2 regions of the Hydrogenophaga electricum genome follow, and region 2 is predicted to be linked to the other one. Evidence: predicted binding sites of a transcription regulator. Region 2 holds the regulator's gene; the other holds the start of a gene.

Region 1 (4,483 bases), on a different contig from region 2:
CGATCGTGGAGCTGGTGGCGCAGCGGCGTTTTCCGACGCTGGAGCGCCGCCGGGGCGGCACCTGGCTGGGGGGGCTGTTCTGGTCCCTGGGCGTGACAGCCATGGCGCTGGTGGCGCTGTTGCTGTCGATGCCGCTGTGGCTGATTCCCCCGCTGGTGCTGATCCTGCCACCCCTGATCTGGGGCTGGCTCACCTACCGGGTGTTTGCGTTCGACGCGCTGGCCGTGCACGCCAGTGCGGACGAGCGCCGCACTCTCATGCGCGTGCACCGGGGGCGCCTGCTGCTGATGGGCGTGCTCACAGGGTATCTGGGGGCGGCGCCCAGCGTGCTCTGGGCCTCGGGGGCGCTGTTCATCGCCCTGGCACCCCTGCTGGTGCCGGTGGCCATCTGGATCTACACCCTGGTGCTGGCGTTTGCTTCGCTCTGGTTCGTGCACTACTGCCTGGCCGCACTGGAGCGCCTGCGGGGCACGGCCGCCGCCGTGGATGTGGTGGAGGCCGGGGCGATGCGTTCCCCGGCGCCAGTGTCCAGCCCCGAACCGCCGGTTCTGCCCCCTGTTTCCGGAGACCCTTCTTGAGTGCCTTGCCCCCCGATGCTTCCCTGTCCTCCGCTCCGGCCTTCGGCCTGATCATCGTCGGCGACGAAATCCTCTCGGGCAAACGGGCCGACAAGCACCTGCCCAAGGTGGTCGAGCTGCTGCAGGCACGGGGACTGGCCCTGTCCTGGTCGTTGCTGGTGGGGGACGATCCCCGCCGGATCACGGCCGCCTTGCGCGACGCGTTTGCTTCGGCGGACGTGGTGTTTTCCTGCGGCGGCATTGGCGCCACGCCGGACGACCACACCCGGCAGTGCGCGGCCGCTGCGCTGGGTCAGCCGCTGGTGTTGCACCCCGAAGCCCGGGCGCTGATCGAACAGCGCATGCGGGAGACGGCGGCGGAAAAGGGCGAGGTGTTCGACGCGGAGCGGCCCGACAACGTGCACCGCTACAACATGGGCGTCTTCCCCGCGCAGGCCCGGATCGTGGCCAACCCCTACAACCGCATCCCCGGCTTCTCGTGCGATGGTCCTGGCGGCGGCACGGTGCACTTCGTGCCCGGTTTTCCGGTGATGGCCTGGCCGATGATCGAAAACCTGCTCGACACCGATTACAGGCATCTGCACCGCCAGGGCAGCTGGCAGGAGCGCTCGGTGGTGGTGTTCGGGGCCATGGAAGCCGCGCTCACGCCTTTGATGGAGGCCATCGAGCAGGCGCACGCGGTCAAGGTGTTCAGTCTGCCCAGCGTCGACCACCCGCAATTCGGCCGCCATATCGAACTGGGGGTCAAAGGGGAGCCCGAAGCGGTGACGCCTGCGTTCGCGCAGCTGCTGGCTGGGCTGCGCGGCTTCGGGGCCGATTTGGGCCCCGAGATGGTGCAAAATTGAATGCACCAAATTGGGATTGTCCGTTTGATCCATTTTGGTGCGCATGAGGTGCTTTCGATCCGGTGCAGTGCGCGCTGCGGGCTGGAGGGGGCAGACAAGGGCCGCCAGCGATCCTGCGGGAACCTTTGTGGCGCATGGGCTCGGTGATAATCCCCGTCCGTGTGCGCCGTGTTCAGCCGGGTGATGCGGCGCAGCGGGCCCTGATGGCATGAATGATGCTAGTCAAAAGGGTCTCTTTTTTTGATTACCACCCACTCAGCAACAGGAGCATTTGATGGCAAAGACCGTCGCAGACGTGATGCAATTGGTGAAGGACAACGACGTCAAGTTCGTTGATTTCCGCTTCACCGACACCCGTGGCAAGGAACAGCACGTCACCGTGCCGATCTCGGCTTTCGATGAAGACAAGTTTTCCGCCGGCCACGCTTTCGATGGCTCCTCGGTCGCTGGCTGGAAGGGTATCGAAGCATCCGACATGCTGCTTATCCCCGATGCCAACACGGCCAACATCGATCCCTTCTTCGAAGAAACCACGCTGTACCTGCAGTGCCACGTGATCGAGCCCAGCGATGGCAAGCCCTATGAGCGCGACCCGCGCTCCATCGCCATGCGCGCCGAGGCCTACCTGAAGGCTTCCGGCCTGGGCGATACGGCTTTCTTCGGTCCTGAGCCCGAGTTCTTCATCTTCGACAACGTCTACTGGAAAAACGAGCCGGGCAACGTCGGCTTCCAGATCGAAGAGTACGAAGCTCCCTGGAACTCCGGTGCCAAGCTCGAAGGCGGCAACCGCGGTCACCGTCCCACCGTCAAGGGCGGTTATTTCCCGGTGCCCCCGGTCGACAGCACGCAGGACATGCGCGCCGAAATGTCCCTGATCCTCGAATCCCTGGGCATCCCCGTCGAAGTGTTCCACCACGAAGTGGCGGGCGCTGGCCAGAACGAAATCGGCACCAAGTTCTCGACCCTGGTCGAGCGCGCCGACTGGACCCAGGTCCTGAAGTACGTGGTCTGGAACGTGGCCAACGCCTACGGCAAGACCGCCACCTTCATGCCCAAGCCTTACGCGGGCGACAACGGCTCCGGCATGCACGTTCACCAGTCCATCTGGAAGGACGGCAAGAACTTGTTCGCTGGTGACGGCTACGCCGGCCTGAGCGATTTCGCCCTGTACTACATCGGCGGCATCATCAAGCACGCCCGTGCCCTGAACGCCATCACCAACCCCGGCACCAACTCGTACAAGCGTCTGGTGCCTGGCTTCGAAGCCCCGGTGAAGCTGGCTTACTCGGCCCGCAACCGCTCGGCCTCGATCCGCATCCCGTTCGTGGCCAACCCGAAGGGCCGCCGTATCGAAGCGCGTTTCCCCGATCCTTCCGCCAACCCCTACCTGTGCTTCTCGGCCCTGATGATGGCGGGTCTGGACGGCGTGGAAAACAAGATCCATCCGGGCGAAGCCGCCACCAAGGATCTGTACCACCTGCCGCCGGAAGAGGACAAGCTGGTCCCGACCGTGTGCTCGAGCCTGGATCAGGCCCTCGAATACCTGGACAAGGACCGCGCGTTCCTGACCAAGGGTGGTGTGTTCACTGACCCGATGCTCGATGCCTACATCGATCTGAAGATGCAGGAAGTCACGCGCTTCCGCATGTCGCCGCACCCGGTCGAGTACGACATGTACTACAGCCTGTGATGCCAGCGCGGTGCGGTTCTGTTTCGCACCGCTGGTCCACGGAACCCACGGCCTTCGGGCCGTTTTCTTTTTTCCGGGTGCTGGCAAAGGCCGGTGCTGGCGGTGGGCGGATGGCACTTTCGCGGGGTTTTTCAGTCATACTGATACATTCGTTGCATGGCTTCACCCATTGCAGGTGGCGTCCGCTCTGTCGATCCCCCGATTCCGTTGATCCGATGCCCTTGAAATCCCTTCTCCTTCCGCTGGCCGTGGCTGTGATGGGCACCCTGTCGATCGCTCACGCGCAGGAGCGCATCTACCGCTGTGGCAACGAGTACACGAACAACGCCGAAGCGGCCAAAGCGCGTGGTTGCAAGCTCATGGAAGGGGGCAACCTGACCGTGGTGCAGGGCACGCAACCGCAGCAGCAGGCCGCTGCCGCGCCGCGCAGCGCGAGCGAACCGAGGCCCACCGCTTCCCGCATCGACAGCCCGGCCCAGCGGGCGCGGGACAGCGATGCCCGTGCCATCCTGGAGTCCGAACTGCGCAAGGCTGAAGAGCGCCTGACCGCGGCCCGCCAGGCCTATGCCAATGGCGAGCCGGAGAAGCAGGGCATCGAAGGGCGCAACCACCAGCGCTATCTGGACCGGGTCGCCGAACTCAAGGCCTCCCTGGACCGGGCCGAGAGTGATGTCAACAGCATTCGGCGGGAGCTCTCCCGCTTGCCAGCGGCGGGTGTGAGCACGGCACAATAGGGGGCTTGAAAAAGCCACTCATCCCCCTTCTTTCCAAGTCCAGCAAGGGCGCAGCCACGGCAGTCTCGCCGTCCCACCGTTTTCACGCCCTGGACCTGCTGGCCACGCTGGTGGCGGTGGTGTCCCGGGACGGTACGGTGCTGTTTGCCAATGCGGCGCTCGAAGATGCCCTGGGCATGTCTCGGCGCAGCATCACCGGCGCACCGCTGCAGGACTGTTTCACCGAACCCACGCTGCTGCAGAGCGCGCTCAACGGGGCCAGCGAAAACGAGTACGCGGCCCTGCGGTACGACGCTTTTTTGCGCCGCCTGAGCTATGAGCCTTTGCCGGTCCATGTGGTCGTGGCGCAGACCGATACCGCCGGAGAGATCATCGTCGAGCTGTTGCCTCTGGAACAGCAGACGCGGCAGGAGCGGGAAGAGCGGCTGATGGATCAGGCGCAGGCCAACAAAGAGCTGATCCGCAACCTGGCGCACGAGATCAAGAACCCGCTTGGCGGCATCCGTGGCGCCGCGCAGTTGCTGGAGCTGGAGCTCGACAACAAGCAACTGACCGAATACACGCAGGTCATCATCCACGAGGCCGATCGCCTGCAGTCGCTGGTGGACCGGCTGCTGGCGCCGCACCGGCGCCCGC
Region 2 (4,483 bases):
CCACCCCGTCGCTGGGGATTGGAGGACGTTTCTACGTCCCGGGTCAAGGTCCCAAGACCCTGCAGGTGGCCGACGCACTGATCGCCGATCTGCGCAAGGGCTGACCGGGTTTGGGTCACCTGGTGGCGGGGCCGGTCAAAGGCCCCGCAATTTGTTCGGCCATGCGCGCCGAACGCCGGCCGGTGAAGGCTACAATGAATGCAAGTTTCGTGCCCTCACCTGCCATGCCCGTGCTTCAAAACCCCCGCTTCCCGATCCGCTCCCTGTTGCTGGCCTTGGCCTGCGCGTTGCCCGTGGGCGCCGTGCATGCGGAGTTGGCCGACAAGGACAAGCCGTTGAACATCGAGGCCGACAGCCTGCGCTATGAAGATGCTAAGCAACTGAGCGTGTTCACCGGCAAGGTGGTGGCCACCAAGGGCACGATCATCATGCGCGGTGCGCGCATGGAGGTGCGCCAGGACCCGCAGGGCAACCAGTTCGGTCTGCTCGTCGGGGGACCGAATGCCTTGGCTTTCTTCCGGCAGAAACGCGAAGGCGTGGACGAATGGATCGAGGGTGAGGGCGAGCGCATCGAATACGAAAGCGCCTCCGAAACCGTGGTGTTCACCGGCAAGGCGGTGATGCGCCGTTACCGGGGCACCCAGCTCAACGACGAGAGCTCGGGCACCCAGATTACCTACAGCAGCGCCACCGAGGTCTACACCGTCAAGGGCGGCGCTGCCGCCACCGCGTCCAATCCTTCCGGCCGTGTGCGGGCCATGCTGACCCCGATCCCGGACGAGCAGGCGAAGCCGGCACCCGCCACAGCGCCCGCCCAACTGCGGTCCACCAACACCCTTCCCGAGCAGAAGCAGTGACGGCGGCGGAGGCCCCGGCGCCGATGGCGGTCCGCAGCCGGCTGGAAGCACGCGGCTTGCGCAAGGCCTATGGCAGCCGCAAGGTGGTCAAGAACGTCTCGCTCTCGGTCGACAAGGGCGAGGTGGTCGGTCTGCTGGGCCCCAATGGCGCGGGCAAGACCACATCGTTCTACATGATCGTGGGCCTGCTGCGGGCCGACGGTGGCGAAATCGAACTCGACGGCATGCGCATCGAGCGCCTGCCCATCCACCGGCGGGCCCGCCTGGGCCTGGGCTATTTGCCGCAGGAAGCCTCGATTTTTCGCAAGCTCACGGTGGCGCAGAACGTGCGCGCGGTGCTGGAGCTGCAGCACGATGTGAACGGCGAGCCGCTGTCGGCGGTCGATATCAACGACCGTCTCGACGAACTGCTCAAGGAATTGCGGGTCGACCACTTGCGCGATTCGCCCGCACCGGCGCTCTCGGGTGGGGAGCGTCGCCGCGTGGAAATCGCGCGTGCGCTGGCCACCCGGCCGCGCTTCATCCTGCTGGACGAACCCTTTGCCGGTATCGACCCGATCGCCGTGCTCGAAATCCAGCAGATCATCGCTTTCCTCAAGGACAAGGGCATCGGTGTCCTGATCACCGACCACAACGTGCGCGAAACCTTGGGCATCTGCGACCACGCCTACATCATCAGCGATGGCCAGGTGCTGGCCAGCGGGACCACGGCCGAGATCGTCGAGAACGCCGACGTGCGTCGGGTGTATCTCGGCGAACACTTCCGGATGTGAGGCCAGCATGCGGATGACCGGACCTGGCGGACAGCTTCCGACGGGCATGCGCCCGGCATGGCGTGATGCGGAGCGGGCGGCGGCATGAAACAGTCGCTCTCCCTGCGGGTTTCGCAGCACCTGGCCCTGACGCCGCAACTGCAGCAGTCGATCCGGTTGCTGCAGCTGTCCACGCTCGAAATGGCGCAGGAAGTCGAGCAGATGCTCGACGAGAACCCTTTCCTGGAGCGCACGGAAGAAAGCGCCGAGCGCGAGGAGTTTGGCCTGTCGGCCACCGACGCACCGGTCAGCGCGGGCGAACAGCTCAGCGAGTCGGGGAGCGGTGCGGATGATGGCGCCGCCGCTTCGGCGGGCGAGCGCCTGTCCGCCTCGGATGAAAGCGCCCCGGCCGACGACCTGGAAGGCCGGCTCGACGGCTCGGCCCCCGTGGAAGAAAGCTGGGAAGGCGACGGCACGGTCGAAATCGCGCCCGATGACAGCGAATGGGGCGGTGACGCGCCGCCGCGCAACGGCGCGTCGGACGACGACGAAACCGCCAGCGCGGCCGAGCTGGCGCGCAGCCTGATCAGCCTGCAGGACCACCTGCACGAACAGGCGCGCATGCTGCGCATCGGGGACGACGACGCGGCCGCGCTGTTCTTCCTCATCGAATCGCTGAACGATGACGGCTATCTGGATGGCGATCTGGGTGATCTGGCCCGCGCGTGGTGGCGCCTGGCCCATCCCGACACCGGTTTGCCGTCGCTTGAAGAGGCCGAGGAGGCCGAAGAGCAACTGCGCATCGCGCTGGGCTGGCTGCAGGCGATGGAGCCCGCTGGTGTGGGGGCGCGCGATCTGGCCGAATGCCTGCGGCTGCAGATCCAGGAACTGCGCAACACCCCGGCAGCCCGCATCGCGCTGGCGATCTGCCAGCAACCGCTGGAGCTGGTGGCCAAGCGTGACATCAAGCGCCTGTGTGCGCTCACGGGGGCGGACGACGAGACGGTGCGCGCCGCCCTGGGCCTGATTGCCGGGCTTGAACCCAAGCCGGGGCGGCGCTTTGTCGACGTGGAGCGCAACATCGTCGTGCCCGACGTGATCGTGCTGCGTGCCGGGCGCGGCTTCAAGGTGGTGCTCAATCCCGACGTCATGCCCCGCCTGCGCGTGCACGATGTGTACGCCAACGCGCTGCGGGGCCAGCGCGGAGGGCGCGACAGCGAAGGCGGCCACGCGGCGATGCAGCAGCGCCTGCAGGAAGCGCGCTGGTTCATCAAGAACATCCAGCAACGCTTCGACACCATCCTGCGCGTGTCCAGCGCCATCGTCGAGCGCCAGCGCAATTTCTTCATGCACGGCGAACTGGCCATGCGCCCGCTGGTGCTGCGCGAGATCGCCGACGAACTGGGCCTGCACGAGTCGACCATCAGCCGCGTGACGACGGCCAAGTACATGTCCACGCCGTTCGGCACCTACGAGCTGAAGTACTTCTTCGGTTCTTCGCTGGGCACGGAAACCGGCGGCAACGCGTCGAGCACCGCGGTGCGCGCGCTCATCAAACAGTTCATCTCGGCCGAAGACACCAAAAAACCGCTGTCGGACAACCAGCTCTCGGACATGCTCAAGGAGCAGGGCATCGAGTGCGCGCGCCGCACCGTGGCCAAGTACCGCGAGGCGCTGCGCATCGCCCCGGCCAATCTGCGCAAGGCGCTCTGACAGACCCGAAAAAACGCCGCCCAAAGGGCGGCGTTTTGGCAGGCAGGGCGCTCGGTGCGTGCTCAGGCAGTGCGCGTGCGCAGCGTGGTGGCGGGTGCGCCGCGGCTGGCCAGGCCCCACACCACCTGCCAGGCCATGGCCACGGCGCCAACGATGAACACCACGTCACCGAAGGTGCGCACCCAGCGCAGCGTCTGCAGCAGCGGCTGCTGCAGGAAGGCTTCGCTGCGGGCGTACCACAGGCCCTCGCTGACACTGGCGTGGAACTGCAGGATGCCGATGGGCAGCAGGCTGGTGGCGATCATCAGCACCAGGCCGACGTTGAGGCCCCAGAACGCGGTTGGCATCAGGACGGGGCTGAAAACGAACTGCGGGCGAAGGTAACGCAGCACCAGCAGTGTGAAGCCCAGTGCCAGGAAGCCGTACACCCCGAACAGGGCGGCGTGTGCATGCACCGGTGTGGTGTTCAGACCCTGCACGTAGTACAGCGAGATGGGCGGGTTGATCATGAAGCCGAAGACGCCCGCGCCCAGCATGTTCCAGAAGGCCACGGCCACGAAGCACATCAGGGGCCAGCGCAGGTTGTCCATCCAGGGCGCACGGGTCTTCAGGCGCCAGTTGTCCCAGGCTTCGTGGCCCAGCACGATCAGCGGCACCACTTCCAGCGCGCTGAAGGCCGCCCCCACCGCCATCACCGGCGTGGTGGTGCCCGCGAAGTACAGGTGGTGGAAGGTGCCCGGAATGCCGCCCAGCAGGAACAGCGAGGCCGAAGCCAGGCTGGCGGTGGTGGCCATGGGGCGCGAGACCAGGCCCATGCTGCTGAAGACGAAGGCCAGCGCCACGGTGGCGAAGACCTCGAAGAAACCTTCGACCCACAGGTGCACCACCCACCAGCGCCAGTACTCCATCACCGTGAGGCTGGTGCGCTCGCCGTAGAACAGGCCGGCGCCATAGAACAGACCGATGGCCCCGACCGAAGCGGTCAGCAGGGCGAGCAGGTTCTTGTCTTCGCCATCAGAACTGTTGGCCCCCAGGTCCAGGCTTCGCCCGGCCCGTCCCCCAAGGGGAGCAGAAGAGCTTGGGGCGGCCCGGCGCTCTCCTGACAGCAGCGCCGGCAGCACGCCGCGCAGCATCAGCACCAGCCACAGCAGGATACCGACC

Evidence for each region. The regulator sigma-54, encoded in region 2, starts transcription at its own class of promoters, with help from an activator protein. The targets are predictions, from matches to a motif close to TGGCANGNAANCTGCTTT.
Region 1: glnA (type I glutamate--ammonia ligase) is a predicted target of sigma-54. The motif match lies at 1,628-1,645, and genes of this name have one in related genera.

The regions. Positions count from the first base shown of each region.
Region 1 covers NZ_BSPB01000047.1:5,841-10,323, forward strand. The annotation lists gene QQK43_RS18655 (EI24 domain-containing protein) at 1-578, shown strand, start outside; gene QQK43_RS18660 (competence/damage-inducible protein A) at 575-1,423, shown strand; gene glnA (type I glutamate--ammonia ligase) at 1,698-3,113, shown strand; gene QQK43_RS18670 (hypothetical protein) at 3,329-3,847, shown strand; gene glnL (nitrogen regulation protein NR(II)) at 3,844-4,483, shown strand, end outside.
Region 2 covers NZ_BSPB01000021.1:25,197-29,679, reverse strand. The annotation lists gene QQK43_RS13340 (thiol:disulfide interchange protein DsbA/DsbL) at 1-104, shown strand, start outside; gene lptA (lipopolysaccharide transport periplasmic protein LptA) at 225-857, shown strand; gene lptB (LPS export ABC transporter ATP-binding protein) at 881-1,630, shown strand; gene QQK43_RS13325 (RNA polymerase factor sigma-54) at 1,715-3,322, shown strand; gene QQK43_RS13320 (nitric-oxide reductase large subunit) at 3,385-4,483, opposite strand, start outside.